Regions from separate parts of the Streptomyces sp. NBC_00691 genome, predicted to be linked through region 2. Evidence: predicted binding sites of a transcription regulator. Region 2 holds the regulator's gene; the other holds the start of a gene.

Region 1 (7,641 bases), 2.1 Mb from region 2:
GGGCTCGTCACGTCGCTTCTCGGCATCGGCGTCCTCGTCCCGGCCGTGTGGCTGACGGTCCGAGGCCTGCGGCTCGACCGTACGGTCCGCGAGCGCCTTGCCCAGTGGGCGGTCCTGGACCGGCACGGTCCGACGGACGCCCGGCTGCGCGCCCCCGTCCTCAGCGCCTCCTGGCTGCTGCTGTCCTTCGCGATGTCCGGGTTCGGGCTCTGGATGGGCTTCGCGGTCCCGGCGGGCGTCAGCCGCGACGACGGCTACGGCCTGGTCGCCTACGGCATGGGCGTCGCCATGATCTTCTGGGTCACCGGCCTGACGGGCCTGGTGAAGGCCGTCGGCCACTACCGCTTCGCGGTGCGGCTGACGGGCCGCGGACCGGCGGAGGCGTCCTGAGAGGGGCCGCCGGCCCGCGGGTCCGGGCCCATGCGCGGGCAGGCCCCGGGGTCAGCGGCCGCCGCCCGCCGGGCGGCCGATCAGCATCGTCGGTGCTCCCGCGACGCGCGTGAGCAGGACCGTCGCCGCGTTCGGGCCCTTCGGCTTCACCCTGCGGCGGATCTCCTCGGGCTCGACCGCCGAGCCGCGCTTCTTCACCGTCAGGGTGCCGACCTCGCGCTCCCTCAGCAGGGCCTTCAGCTTCTTGAGGTTGAAGGGCAGTTCGTCGGTGATCTCGTACGCGGCGGCATACGGCGTCGGGACCAGCGCGTCCGCCGTGATGTAGGCGATCGTCTCGTCGATCAGGCCGCCGGCCAGCTCCTCCGCCACCTCGGCGACGAGGTGCGCGCGGATGACCGCGCCGTCCGGCTCGTAGAGGTAGCGGCCGACGGGGCGGACCGCCGGATCGGGGAGGCCGCGGCCGGTGAGCCCGGCGCCCGAGGGGAGCAGGGTGGCGCGGCGGGCGCCCGGTTCCGTGCCGAACCAGAGGACGGCCTCCTTGACGTCCCCGCCGTCCGAGATCCACTCGGCCTCGGCCTCCGCGGGGACCGCCTCGTGCGGGATCCCCGGGGCCACCTTGAGCGCCGCGTGCGGGGCCCTGCGGGCCGCCTCGACCGCCCAGGACAGCGGCGGGGAGTAGGACTCGGGATCGAAGATCCGGCCCCGGCCGCCGCGTCGCGCCGGGTCGACGAAGACGGCGTCGAACGGGGCGGTGTCGATCTCGGTGACGTCCGCGCACCGCACCTCGATGAGCTCCGCGAGGCTGAGTGCCTCGGCGTTGGCGCGGGCGACCTCCGCGGTGAGCGGGTCGCGGTCCACGGCGAGCACCGAGATCCCGGCGCGCGCCAGCGCGATCGCGTCGCCGCCGATCCCGGAGCAGAGGTCCGCGACGCTCCGGATCCCGAGCGCCTTCATCCGGCCGGCCCGGTACGAACCGACCGAGGCGCGGGTCGACTGCTCGACGCCGTTCGGCGTGAAGTACATCCGGTACGCGTCCTCCGCGCCGAACTTCGCCACCGCCCGCTGCCGCAGCCGGGCCTGTCCGACAGCCGCCGTGACCAGCTCGGCGGGGTGGTCACGGCGCAGCCGGGAGACGGCCGCCAGCTCCTGGGCGGGGTCGTGGTCGCGCAGGGCCGCGAGGAGCGTCTGCCCCTCGGGGGCGAGCAGCGGGGCGAAGGAGGCGAGGTCGGTCACCCGTCCCATTGTGGGCCCTGTGACGCTGTGGGCCGGCCGGGGGACCGAGGGCGCCTACGGCGGTGTCGTACCCGGGAAGTGGCGTCCGCGCTGACAGGATGCGGCGCCATACGACTCGTACGACAAAAGGAATAAACGATGGCAAAAGGTGTGCACGCTTCCGCTCGGGCGCTCGGGGCGGTGCTCGTCGTCGCCGCCCTCGCCTCCGCCGCCACCGGCTGCTCCGAGAGCGCCCAGCCGGACCGCGGCACACCCGGCCCCGCCGCCGGGCAGCAGGCGCGGGCCCGGGAGCAGGGTGCGGCCGGTGCGCTCAGCGCGTACGTCGAGAAGGTCCGCGAGCGGCGCGCCGCCCGGGTGCTCGCGGCCAGGAAGTGGGGCCTCGCCAAACCCCCGCTCGAAGCCCCGGCCCCGCCCGTGGCCAAGCCGGAGATCACCACCCGCAAGGGCTTCGAGACCGACGGCGAAGGGCTGCCGCCCGTCTTCACCACCGTCCCGACCAAGCAGAAGATCGTCTTCCTGACGATCGACGACGGCGCGGAGAAGGACCCCGAACTGCTGCGGATGATGAAGGAGCTGCGGATCCCCTACAGCGCCTTCCTCAGCGACTACGTCGTCAAGGACGACTACGGCTACTTCGCCCGGATGCAGAAGGAGGGGGTGTCCCTGCACAACCACACCCTCAACCACCGCTACCTGCCCGGACTCTCGTACCAGCAGCAGAAGCGCGAGATCTGCGGCATGCAGGACGTCATCGAGAAACGATTCGGCAAGCGGCCCCCGCTGTTCCGCCCGCCGTACGGCAACTACAACGAGGACACCCTGCGCGCCGCCCGGTCCTGCGGCGTCAAGGCCGTCCCGCTCTGGGCGTCCGAGGCCTTCCCCGACCACATGGAGTGGCGCGAGTGGGACCGGGACCTGCACCCCGGCGACATCGTCCTCACCCACTTCCGGGGCAAGGAGGACTGGAAGGGCTCCATGGCCGACATGGTCCGCCGGGTGATGAACGTGATCACGGCCAAGGGATACGCGGTCGCCAAGCTCGAGGACTACGTGTGAGCGGGCGGCGGGAACCACGGGTGAGCGGACGGCCGGGACCACGGACCGGCGGACGCCGGACGCGGGGCGCGAGCGGACGGCGGATGCTGCCCCTCCTGGCAGCCGTACTCGTGCTGGGACTCACCGGCTGCGCCTCGACCGTGGACTCGATCGAGCGGCTCGGCCGGAAGGCGGCGGAACGCGTCGGCCCCCACGACACGAAGCCGGCGCCCCGGTCCGACCGCGCCTCGACGGAGCTGTCGCCGGCGCCGGGCGTCCCGGCCCGGTGAGGCCCGAACTCGTCGCGACGGCACCGCCACGAGTGAGGAATTGGCACTCCGCTTGACCGAGTGCTAATCGCGGTCATAGTCTCGGCTCTGGCACTCACCACTGGAGAGTGCCAACAGAGCGACGGGCAGGTCCGGCACCCGCGACGACGGATCCACCTGGTCGCCACCTCAGACAGTTAACCCCGAGATCTCCGAAGGGGGAGGTCGGATCGTGACGACCACCAGCTCCAAGGTTGCCATCAAGCCGCTCGAGGACCGCATTGTGGTCCAGCCGCTCGACGCCGAGCAGACCACCGCCTCTGGCCTGGTCATCCCGGACACCGCCAAGGAGAAGCCCCAGGAGGGCGTCGTCCTGGCCGTGGGCCCGGGTCGCTTCGAGAACGGCGAGCGTCTGCCGCTCGACGTCAAGACCGGCGACATCGTGCTGTACAGCAAGTACGGCGGCACCGAGGTGAAGTACAACGGCGAGGAGTACCTCGTCCTCTCGGCTCGCGACGTGCTCGCGATCGTCGAGAAGTAATTCACCGACGTACCGAAGTACCTGAAGTACCGAGCACCCAGCAGATGCTCAGAGCTGCGCCCCGAGGCCCCTTCCAGGCGCCCCGGGGCGCGGTTCGTTCCACCCCGATTCCGAGAGGGCTGAACCGCTCCCATGGCGAAGATCCTGAAGTTCGACGAGGACGCCCGTCGCGCCCTTGAGCGCGGCGTCAACAAGCTTGCCGACACGGTGAAGGTGACGATCGGCCCCAAGGGCCGCAACGTCGTCATCGACAAGAAGTTCGGCGCCCCCACCATCACCAACGACGGTGTCACGATCGCCCGCGAGGTCGAGATCGAGGACCCGTACGAGAACCTCGGCGCCCAGCTGGTGAAGGAGGTGGCGACCAAGACCAACGACATCGCGGGTGACGGCACCACCACCGCCACCGTGCTCGCCCAGGCCCTGGTCCGCGAGGGTCTGCGCAACGTCGCCGCGGGTGCCTCCCCGGCCGCCCTGAAGAAGGGCATCGACGCCGCCGTCAAGGCCGTCTCCGACGAGCTGCTCGCCACCGCGCGCCCGATCGAGGACAAGTCCGACATCGCCGCCGTCGCCGCGCTCTCCGCGCAGGACCAGCAGGTCGGCGAGCTCATCGCCGAGGCGATGGACAAGGTCGGCAAGGACGGTGTCATCACCGTCGAGGAGTCCAACACCTTCGGCCTGGAGCTCGACTTCACCGAGGGCATGGCCTTCGACAAGGGCTACCTGTCCCCGTACATGGTGACCGACCAGGAGCGTATGGAGGCCGTCCTCGACGACCCGTACATCCTGATCAACCAGGGCAAGATCTCGTCGATCCAGGACCTGCTGCCCATCCTGGAGAAGGTCATCCAGGCCGGCGCCGGCAAGCCGCTCCTGATCATCGCCGAGGACGTCGAGGGCGAGGCCCTGTCGACCCTGGTCGTGAACAAGATCCGTGGCACCTTCAACGCCGTGGCCGTCAAGGCCCCCGGCTTCGGTGACCGCCGCAAGGCCATGCTCGGCGACATCGCCACCCTCACCGGTGCGACCGTCATCGCCGAGGAGGTCGGCCTCAAGCTCGACCAGGCCGGCCTGGACGTGCTCGGCACCGCCCGCCGCGTCACCATCACCAAGGACGACACCACGATCGTCGACGGTGGCGGCGACTCGTCCGAGGTGCAGGGCCGCGTCAACCAGATCAAGGCCGAGATCGAGTCCACGGACTCCGACTGGGACCGCGAGAAGCTCCAGGAGCGCCTCGCGAAGCTGGCCGGCGGCGTGTGCGTGATCAAGGTCGGCGCCGCCACCGAGGTGGAGCTGAAGGAGAAGAAGCACCGTCTCGAGGACGCCATCTCGGCGACCCGCGCCGCGGTCGAGGAGGGCATCGTCTCCGGCGGTGGCTCCGCGCTCGTCCACGCCGTCAAGGTCCTCGAGGGCAACCTCGACAAGACCGGCGACGAGGCCACGGGTGTCGCGGTCGTCCGCCGCGCCGCCGTCGAGCCGCTGCGCTGGATCGCCGAGAACGCCGGCCTCGAGGGCTACGTCATCACCTCGAAGGTGGCGGAGCTCGACAAGGGCCAGGGCTTCAACGCCGCGACCGGCGAGTACGGCGACCTGGTCAAGGCCGGCGTCATCGACCCGGTGAAGGTGACGCGCTCCGCGCTGGAGAACGCCGCCTCGATCGCCTCCCTCCTCCTCACCACCGAGACCCTCGTGGTGGAGAAGAAGGAAGAGGAGCCGGCGGACGCGGGCCACGGCCACGGTCACGGCCACTCCCACTGAGGCGTGTCCTAGCTCGTAGCTGATCCACCGAGGCCCGGTGCCCCCGTCGCGGGGGCACCGGGCCTCAGTGTCTCCCGCTAGCCTTCCACGGCGCCCAGCTGTGCCATCAGCCCGAGGAGGTCGTACTGCCACCACCCCTCGACGATCTTCCCGTCGTCCCGGAAGCGGTGGATGACCGCCCCCGTCATCGTCACGGCGATGCCGGACGGCTGGAGCCCCATGAAGTCGCCGGAATGGGTGCCGTTCCAGGTCCAGCGGGTGCAGACCCGGTCGCCCTCGGCGATCTGGTCGTCGACGGTGAAGGCGAAGTCGAAGCCGGACCGCCACATCTCCACCTCGCGCCGGACCGCGTCCATGCCCATGACGTCCTGTTCATTGGCCGGATCATGGTCGTGGTACCCCTCGGCCAGCACCTCGTCGAGGAGCGCGAGCTCCGGCTCGGTGGCGATCATCTCCAGCAGCCGCCGGGCGTTGGCCTTGTACATCGCCTCGTCCCGGACCACGTCCAGATCGGTGAAGGTCGGCATCTCGTCACAGAGCGCGACCATCTCCCGGAAGATCCGGTCGGTCTCGGGAAGCTGCGAGTTCCGCATGGCCACGTCGTAGGACGGGAACTCCACGATCTCCACGAGATGCGTGGAATCGGCCCGGTCCTTCCCGAGAACACTGTGCGTGGCGGTCCGCTTGCCCTTCGTCTGCTCGATCCACCGGTCCATGAGCCGGCTCATGTCGTCGACCCGGCTGGTCTTGAAGTCGATGATCTGCGTGAACGTCATGACGCCTCCCGACCCAGGTGGGATCTCTCCAGTCTAGGTTGGGCGCATGGAGCGGGCAGGGGGAGAGCGGCCGGTCACGGTCGACAACGAGGCGGGCGTCGTCGTGATCGGCGACGGCAACCAGGTCGGATTCGGAACGGGAACGGTGGTCCGCTCGGCCTACCGGGAACAGGTCCGACGGATCGCCCCGCCGGAACTCATCGGCCGGGAGGAGGAGTTGGCCGAACTCGCCGCGTTCTGCCGGACCGGGGCCGGCTACCGGTGGTGGCGGGCGGACGCCTGGGCGGGCAAGACGGCGCTCATGGCCTGGTTCGCGCTCAACCCGCCCGCCGGGGTGCGGATCGTGCCGTTCTTCATCACGGCCCGGCTCGGCTCGCAGAACGACGTCGTCGCGTACGTGGACGTGGTCCTGGAACAGCTCGCGGAGCTGGCCGGCGAGGGCCTTCCGGCCCATCTGACCGCCGCCACCAAGGAGGCCCACCTCTTCCGTCTCTACGGCGAGGCCGACCGGGCCTGCGCCGCGCGCGGCGAACGGCTGGTCCTGCTCGTCGACGGCCTCGACGAGGACCGTGGCGTGACGACGGGCCCGGAGGCCCGCTCGATCGCGAGCCTGCTGCCCTCCGACGGGCGCGTCATCGTCTCCGGCCGGCTGAACCCGCCGCTCCCGGCGGACGTACGGGCGGACCATCCGCTCCGGAACCCGCGGGCCGTACGCATCCTGCCGCCGTCCCCACGGGCGCGTGCGATCAGAGCGGAGGCGGAACGCGAGCTCAAGCACCTCCTGGCGGCGGGCGGCCTCCCGTACGAACTCCTGGGCCTGGTCACCACCTCGGGCGGGGGGCTCACGGCGGACGACCTCGCGGAGCTGACCGGAGACGTGCCCTACCGGGTGCGGGACCTGCTGCGCACCGGCCCCGGGCGGACGTTCGCCCTGCGCGGCGGAGGGTACCTCCTCGCCCACGAGGAACTGGTCGTGCAGGCGGGGGAGATGCTCGGTCCGCGCGAGCGGGAGCGGTGGCGCGGGGTGCTGCGCGACTGGGCGGAGCGCCTGCGGGTCCGGGGCTGGCCCGCCGACACCCCCGCCTACCTGCTGCACGGCCGGTTCCCCATGCTGCGCGCGGCCGGTGACCGGGACGGGATGGTGGAGTACGCGCTCGACGCGGTACGGCACGACCGGCTGCTCGCGGCCACCGGGGGCGACGGGGCGGCGCTCGCCGAGATCGGTGCGGCGGGGGAGGCGGTGCTCGCCCGGGGCGACGGTCCCGGCCTGGTCACCACGCTGCTGCGGCTCGCCCTGCGGCGGGCCGCGCTGCGGGACCGCAACGGCCAGGTGCCCGCCGAACTGCCGGTCGCCTGGGCGGAACTCGGTGAGCGCGACCGCGCGTCGGCGCTGGCCAGGGGACTCGAACCGGCGAGCCGCGTCCCGGCGCTGTGCGCCGTCGCGGAACTGCTGCACACCGAGGGCCACATGGCGCGGGCCCACGACCTCCTGGGCGAGGCCGACGCCCTGGCCCGGGCGGAACACCGCACGCAGGAAAGACCTTTCGTGCTCTGGGCCGTCGGCGACTCCTGGCTCGCGGTCGGGGAGGCGGACCGGGCGGAGTCGGTCATGAACGCCCTTCCGGGGGTGATCCTG
Region 2 (7,641 bases):
ACACGCGCATGCTATCCGCCGCCTCGTCCGCCGCCGTGTCCCAGGTCAGTCCTTGGGCGCGCGGCGGTTGAGGGCCGAGCGGCTCACCCAGTACGTGATGATCACGGCCCAGAACAGCGGTGACCCGAGCCCGCCGACCACCCCGGCGTCGAAGGACCAGAGGGCCATCGACACCACCGAGTAGAGCCCGAGCAGCCCGACGGCGGCGGCCATCGCGATCACCGGCCGGCAGGAGCGCGCCACCAGGAGCATCGGGCGGCGCAGCCGGGGCGGCACCCGGCGGCTCATCCACAGCACCCAGGCGCCCCAGGCGCCGACGATCACGGCCGCGCCGATCACGAACGGCACGAGCGCCGCGGCGCCGGTCTCACCGTTGCGGACCGGAGCGGCGCCGAACGTCGAGGCGACGAAGCCGAGCAAGGCCACCCAGCGCGCCCCCGCCACGGTGTTCCAGGCCATGGCCTCCAGGTTGTAGCGGGCCTTGCGGTCCTGGAGGTCGAGCGCGGCGGAGGCGACGAAGCCCTCGGCGGCCTGGGTCCAGGCCCCGCGCCGGAACCAGCGGCGCCGCAGCCGCAGCAGCGACAGGTTGTTGTGGGCCTCGCTGCTCTGCGGGTTGAGCCGCAGCGTCGCCTCGTACGCCCGCTGCGCGGTGGCGTGGTCGCCCCGGCGCTGGGCGGTGAGCCCCACCAGGAAGTGGGCCGCGTCCTCCTCGGGGGCGAGACTCACGGCGGCCCGCGCCGCCTCGTACGCCTCGACGGTCCGCGCGGGCGTCCGCGCCTGCTCCGCGAACTGCGCGAGGGCGGTGCCGAGGGCGTAGTGGGTGCCCCAGTACTGCGGGGCGAGGCTGACGGAGTACCGGGCGGCGGTCTCGGCCTCCGGGAACCGCCGCAGTTCGAGCAGGATCTGGACGCGCATCAACCAGGCCATGAGCAGCTCGGGCTCGGCGCGCAGGGCCGCGTCCACGGCCTCCAGGGCTGCCTGGTGCTCCTCGGCGCGATGGTGGCAGCGGGCCAGCAGCACGAGCGCCTCGGTGTCCTCCGGTTCGCTCGCCAGGTGCTGGGCGACCAGCTGTCCGGCCTGCGCGAACCGCCCGGTGTCGTACAGGGCTTCGGCGCGCAGGAGGGTGGTAGGCGTGGTCACAGCTTGCGCTTCCGCTTGAGGTGGGCGAGGAGGTCGTCGTACAGCCCGCCCTCGTTGGCGAACATGGCGACGTTCCGGGCGGCCGCGAACCACGGCTCGGTGGACGGCTTGATCTGCTTGGCCGCGCCGAGCAGGTCCTTGGTGGTGATCAGCCGTACGGAGCCGGTGCGGGCGGAGTCGAGGAGCGCGGCCTCGGCGGCCGACTCGCAGACATGGGCGAGGTCGGCGCCGGAGAAGTCCTCGGTGACCTTGACGAGCTTGCCGAGGTCGACGGCCTCGATGGGGCGCTCGCGCAGGTGGTAGCGGAGGATCGCCTCGCGCGCGGTGGCGTCCGGCGGCAGCACGAGGAGCGTGCGGTCGAGGCGGCCGGGGCGGCGCAGCGCGATGTCCACGTCCCAGGGCACGTTGGTGGCGGCGAGCACGAAGACGCCCTCGTTGCCCGCGCCGCTGGCGATGCCGTCGAGCTCGGTGAGGAGCTGGTTGACGACGTTGCGCAGTCCGCTGTGGTGGGTGCGGGAGCGCTTGGCGCCGAGGGCGTCCAGCTCGTCGAGGAAGACGACGCAGGGGGCCTGGCGGCGGGCGGTCTCGAAGATGTCGTGGATGTTCTTCTCGGAGGCCCCGATCCACATGTCGAGGACGTCGGAGAGCGAGACGGTGAGGAAGTTCGCGCCCAGCTCGCCGGCGACGGCCCGCGCGATGAAGGTCTTGCCGCAGCCGGGAGGTCCGTAGAGGAGCAGACCGCCGCGCAGCGACTTGCCGTACAGCCTGCGCAGTTCGGGGTTGCGCATGGGGGCGAGGAAGGCGGCCTCCAGGCGCTCCTTGACCTCGTCCATGCCGCCGACGTCCGCGAGGCGTACGGCGCCGGGCGCGTCGACGTCCCAGGCGTCGGCGTCCCCGGCGGGGCCCTGGCCCTCGGCGGTCTGCGGGGCCTCCAGGAAGCGGGGGCCGACGACGTCCTGCACCTGCTGCTCGGCCGCTTCCCAGTCGAAGGCGGGGGCGCCGCCGACGGGCGGCGCGGGCGGCTCGGTCGGCTCGGGCCGCTCGGGCCGCTCGGGCCGCTCGGTCGGCTCGGGCCGCTCGGGCCGCTCGGGCCGCTCGGCCGGCGCGGGGCCGTTCTCCGTGGCGGCCGAGGTCGCGGCCGGCCCCGGCGCGGGCTCCGCGGGAGGTGCGGCGGGGGCCGTCGGCATCCCCATGGCCCGCATCATCAGCGCACGCGCGTCCGCGTCGCCCGGCGCGTGCTGGAGCGCGACGGCCGCCTCCGCGACGGCCTCGTCGTTCCGTTCCTCGGAGAGGAGGAGTTCGGCGAAGTGGAGACGCAGGGGTACGTCACCGGGGGCGGCGGCCACGGCGGCGCGCAGACTGCGGATCAGGGGGGACTCGTCGGCCATGCGGTCAGCCTAAGGAGCGCGCGGGGGCCGCCGTCCACCGGGTTCGATCCGTTGCGGACTCCGGACACTCCGCCGGACGCCACGGGACCGCGCCCCGCAGGCCGACGTCGGCGTCTAACTCCAGCGGCCCGTGCGGCCCAGGACGAGCGCCGTCGCCGCCGTGCCCGCCGTCGACGTCCGCAGCACGCTCCGGCCCAGCCGGTACGGCTTCGCCCCGGCCGTCTCGAACGCCGCGAGCTCCTCCGGGGAGACCCCGCCCTCGGGGCCGACGACCAGCACGATCGAGCCCTTCTCCGGGAGTTCGGCGGTCGCGAGCGCCCCGCTCGGGTGGTCGCGGTCCTCGTGCAGCACGGCCGCGAAGTCGGCGGTGGCGAGCAGCGCGGCGAGCTGCTTGGTCGTCATCGGCTCCGCGACCTCGGGGAACCGCGAGCGGCGCGACTGCTTCCCGGCCTCGCGCGCGGTGGACCGCCACTTGGCGAGCGCCTTGAGGCCCCGATCGCCCTTCCACTGCGTGATGCAGCGGGAGGCGGCCCACGGCACGATCGCGTCCACCCCGGTCTCCGTCATCGTCTCGACGGCGAGCTCGCCCCGGTCGCCCTTGGGCAGCGCCTGGACGACGGTGATGCGGGGCTCCTCCTCGGGGTCCTCGTGGACCTCGTCGACCCGCACGGTGAGCTGGTCCTTGCCCTCGGCGGCCAGCACCACGCACGCGGCCCAGCGGCCCCGGCCGTCGGCGAGGACGAGTTCCTCGCCCTCCCGCAGCCGCTTCACGGAGACGGCGTGGCGGCCCTCGGGGCCGTCCAGGAGGAAGCTCCCGGGGCCGGGAACGGCGTCGACGACGAAGACGGGTGCGGTCATGAGGCGCTCCTGTGGGGCAGCTCGGAGAGAGCGGTGTCGAGTTCGGCGGCCAGCACCTCGACCAGCTGCCCGGCGGGGAGTTCGCGGGCGAGCCGGTGGCCCTGACCGGCCCACAGGGCCATGCCCTGGGCGTCGCCCGCGGTGGCGGCGGCCTTGCGGACCGGGGCGGTCAGGTGGTGGATCTCGGGGTAGGCGGCGGGGGCGTACGGCCCGTGCTCACGCATGAAGCGGTTGACGAGGCCGCGCGCCGGACGCCCGGTGAAGGCCCGGGTGAAGGCGGTCCGGGTGTACAGCGGATCGGTCAGGGCCCGCTTGTGCAGCGGGTGGGCGCCCGACTCGGGGCAGCAGAGGAAGGCCGTGCCGAGCTGGGCGGCGTCCGCCCCGGCGGCCAGGACGGCGGCGATCTGCGCGCCGCGCATGATGCCGCCGGTCGCGACGACCGGCAGGGTCACGCTCTCGCGGACCAGGCCGAGCAGGGCGATCAGTCCGGTGCCCGGGACGTCGTCGGCGGGGTCGTCGCGGAACGTGCCCTGGTGTCCGCCCGCCTCGGCGCCCTGCACGCAGACGGCGTCCGCCCCGGCCTGCTGGGCGGCGAGGGCCTCCTCGGCGGAGGTGACGGTCACGATCGTGAACGTTCCCACACGCGCGAAGGAGGCGAGGACCTCGGGCGCGGGGCAGCCGAAGGTGAAGGAGACGACACGGACCGGGTCCTCCAGGAGGATCGCCAGCTTGGCGTCGTAGGCGTCGTCGCGGTGGTCGTCGGTCTCGCCCAGCGGGGTCTCGTACCAGGTGGCCTCGCCCGCGAGCTGATGCCGGTAGACCTCGACGGCGGCGGGGTCGGCGGGCCGCCCGGACTCCGGCAGGAAGAGGTTGACGCCGAAAGGACGTGCGGTGAGCCCGCGCACCTGCTTGATCTCCTGGTAGAGGCCTCCGGCCGTCTTGTACCCGCCCGCCAGGAAGCCGAGCGCCCCGGCCGCGCACACGGCTCCGACCAGCTCGGGAGAGGAGGCGCCACCCGCCATGGGGGCCTGCACGATCGGAAACCGAGAGAGATCGTTCAGTGCGGTGGTGGACATATGGGCATCGTGTCATGCCCCTGCTTCCGGACCGAATCCGTACGTCAGGTCACGGAAAGGGGCGACGACCGCGGTCCGCGGTCGTCGCCCCTTCCGTACGGGAATCCTGCCTACCGCCCGTTGAAGGCGTCCTTCAGGCGCGAGAACAGTCCCTGCTGCCCCGGCTGGAACTGCCCCGTGGGCCGCTCCTCGCCACGCAGCACGGCCAGTTCGCGCAGCAGGCGCTCCTGCTCCGCGTCGAGCTTCGACGGGGTCTGCACCTCGACGTGCACGATCAGGTCGCCCCGGCCGTTGCCGCGCAGATGGGTCACGCCCCGGCCGTGCAGCGGGATCGACTGGCCGGACTGGGTGCCCGGACGGATGTCGATCTCCTCGACGCCGTCGAGGGTCTGCAACGGCACCTTCGTGCCGAGCGCGCCCGCGGTCATCGGGATGGTGACCGTGCAGTGCAGGTCGTCGCCGCGCCGCTGGAAGGTCTCGTGCGGGGTCTCGTGGATCTCGACGTAGAGGTCGCCGGCGGGGCCGCCGCCGGGGCCGACCTCGCCCTCACCCGCGAGCTGGATCCGGGTGCCGTTGTCGACACCGGCCGGGATCTTGACCGTGAGGGTGCGACGGGACCGGACCCGGCCGTCGCCCGCGCACTCGGGGCACGGGGTCGGGACGACGGTGCCGAAGCCCTGGCACTGCGGGCAGGGGCGCGAGGTCATGACCTGGCCCAGGAAGGACCGGGTGACCTGCGAGACCTCACCGCGGCCGCGGCACATGTCACAGGTCTGCGCGGAGGTGCCGGGTGCGGCGCCCTCACCCGAGCAGGTCGTACACACGACCGCCGTGTCGACCTGGATGTCCTTGGTGGTGCCGAAGGCCGCCTCGTTGAGGTCGATCTCCAGACGGATCATGGCGTCCTGGCCGCGGCGGGTCCGCGAGCGCGGGCCGCGCTGCGAGGCCGTGCCGAAGAAGGCGTCCATGATGTCGGAGAAGTTGCCGAAGCCACCGGCCCCGAAGCCGCCCGCGCCGCCTCCGCCGGAGGCCGAGAGGGGGTCGCCGCCCAGGTCGTAGACCTGCTTCTTCTGCGGGTCCGAGAGGACCTCGTAGGCGGCGTTGATCTCCTTGAAGCGTTCCTGCGTCTTCGGATCGGGATTCACATCCGGGTGCAGCTCGCGCGCGAGCCTCCGGAAGGCCTTCTTGATCTCGTCCTGGGAGGCGTCGCGGCGCACGCCGAGTACGGCGTAGTAGTCCGTGGCCACTTACGACTCCGCCAGGATCTGTCCGACGTAACGTGCCACTGCGCGTACCGCTCCCATCGTTCCGGGGTAGTCCATGCGGGTCGGTCCGACCACGCCGAGTTTGGCGACTGCCTCGCCGCCCGAACCGTAGCCGACCGAGACGACGGACGTGGAGCTCAGCCCCTCGTGGGCGTTCTCGTGCCCGATACGTACGGTCATGCCCGATTCCTTGGCCTCGCCGAGCAGCTTGAGGAGCACGACCTGCTCCTCCAGAGCCTCGAGGACGGGCCTGATCATCAGGGGAAAGTCGGGTCCGAAGCGGGTCAGATTGGCGGTTCCGCCGATCATCAGCCGCTCCTCGTGCTCCTCGACGAGGGTTTCGAGGAGGGTCGCGAGCACGGTCGAGACCGTGGCCCGGTCCTCAAGCTCCTCGAAGGACTCGGGGAGGTCCTGCACCAGCTGTGGCACGTCGGCGAACCGGCGGCCGACGACCCGGCTGTTGAGCCGGGCCCGCAGGTCGGCGAGCGAGGACTCGCCGAAGGGCGCGGGGCAGTCGATGACACGCTGCTCGACGCGGCCGGTGTCCGTGATGAGCACCAGCATCAGGCGGGCCGGGGCCAGCGAGAGCAGTTCCACGTGCCGGACGGTCGAGCGGGTCAGCGAGGGGTACTGGACGACGGCGACCTGACGGGTCAGCTGGGCGAGCAGCCGGACCGTACGGCCGACGACGTCGTCCAGGTCGACCGCGCCGTCGAGGAAGTTGTGGATGGCCCGGCGCTCGGGCGTCGACAGCGGCTTGACGCCGGCGAGCCGGTCGACGAAGAGGCGGTAGCCCTTGTCGGTCGGAATGCGGCCGGCGCTGGTGTGAGGCTGGGCGATGAAGCCCTCCTCCTCCAGGACGGCCATGTCGTTGCGCACGGTGGCGGGCGAGACTCCGAGCTTGTGACGCTCGGTGAGCGCCTTGGAGCCGACGGGCTCCTCCGTCCCGACGTAGTCCTGGACGATGGCGCGCAGGACCTCGAGTCTGCGTTCGCTGAGCATCGTGCGCACCTCCAGCTGTCGTCGTCGTTCCGGTTGCTCCGCTTTTGGCACTCGCCCTGTCCGAGTGCCAGCGACCCCCCGGCCAGTGTACGGCGGCGGGCGTCGCTCCTGGCAAGGTGGCGACGCCTCCACCGGCTAGCGTCGCCGCATGGACGTGCATTGGGAAGCGTACGGATGGGAGCGGCTCGCGGACGGGGTGGGCCGGCGACGGCTGCCCGGGTGGGACGCCACGGTCGGACTGGTACTGGGTGAACGGGCGGTGCTGCTGTACGACACGGGCTCCTCGCTCGCGGAGGGCGCCGAGCTGCGGACCCGGATCGCGGAGCTCACGGGCGGCCGCAGAGTGACGCACATCGCACTGAGCCACCCCCATTTCGACCACGTTCTCGGCACGGCGGCGTTCTCCGGCGCGGAGGTCTTCGGCGCGGTGGGCTCGGACGAGCTCCTCGGCCGGGCGCGGGACCGGGAGGCGCTGCGCGCGGACGCCGTACGGCACGGGCTCGACGAGACGGAGGCGACGGAGGCGGTCGACGTCCTGGTGGCCCCGCGGCACGTGGTCTCCGGCGAGTGGACGCTCGACCTGGGCGGCCGGCAGGTCCTGCTGGCGAACGTCGGCCCCGGCCACACGGGCCACGACCTGGTGCTGCTGGTGCCGGGCGAGCGCGAGGTCGTCTTCTGCGGCGATCTGGTCGAGGAGTCGGGCGAGCCGCAGGCCGGCCCGGACGCGATCCCCTCCCGCTGGCCGGACGCTCTGGACCGGCTGCTGCGGCTCGGCGGCGAGGACGCGGTGTACGTGCCGGGGCACGGGTCGGTGGTGGACGCCACGTTCGTACGACTCCAGCGGGAGGAACTGGCAACGCGCTTCTCCGTCGCATAACGTCGCCCGAATGCGCAGCTACAACCCGGACTTGA

What was found. Region 2 encodes HrcA, which represses chaperone genes, less so after heat shock. Its sites were predicted from a motif close to TTNGCACTCNGNNNNNCNGAGTGCNAA; they were not measured.
Region 1: the regulator HrcA is predicted to act here: its motif matches at 2,989-3,015, upstream of groES (co-chaperone GroES).

What each region holds. Positions count from the first base shown of each region.
Region 1 is NZ_CP109007.1:4,859,039-4,866,679, forward strand. It holds gene OG392_RS22090 (hypothetical protein) at 1-390, shown strand, start outside; gene OG392_RS22095 (class I SAM-dependent methyltransferase) at 442-1,632, opposite strand; gene OG392_RS22100 (polysaccharide deacetylase family protein) at 1,762-2,679, shown strand; gene OG392_RS22105 (hypothetical protein) at 2,763-2,948, shown strand; gene groES (co-chaperone GroES) at 3,160-3,468, shown strand; gene groL (chaperonin GroEL) at 3,601-5,229, shown strand; gene OG392_RS22120 (ester cyclase) at 5,307-6,005, opposite strand; gene OG392_RS22125 (hypothetical protein) at 6,052-7,641, shown strand, end outside.
Region 2 is NZ_CP109007.1:2,772,610-2,780,250, forward strand. It holds gene OG392_RS12550 (tetratricopeptide repeat protein) at 46-1,140, opposite strand; gene OG392_RS12555 (ATP-binding protein) at 1,137-2,528, opposite strand; gene OG392_RS12560 (16S rRNA (uracil(1498)-N(3))-methyltransferase) at 2,643-3,386, opposite strand; gene OG392_RS12565 (nitronate monooxygenase) at 3,383-4,462, opposite strand; gene dnaJ (molecular chaperone DnaJ) at 4,573-5,709, opposite strand; gene hrcA (heat-inducible transcriptional repressor HrcA) at 5,710-6,729, opposite strand; gene OG392_RS12580 (MBL fold metallo-hydrolase) at 6,878-7,606, shown strand; gene OG392_RS12585 (DUF3097 domain-containing protein) at 7,617-7,641, shown strand, end outside.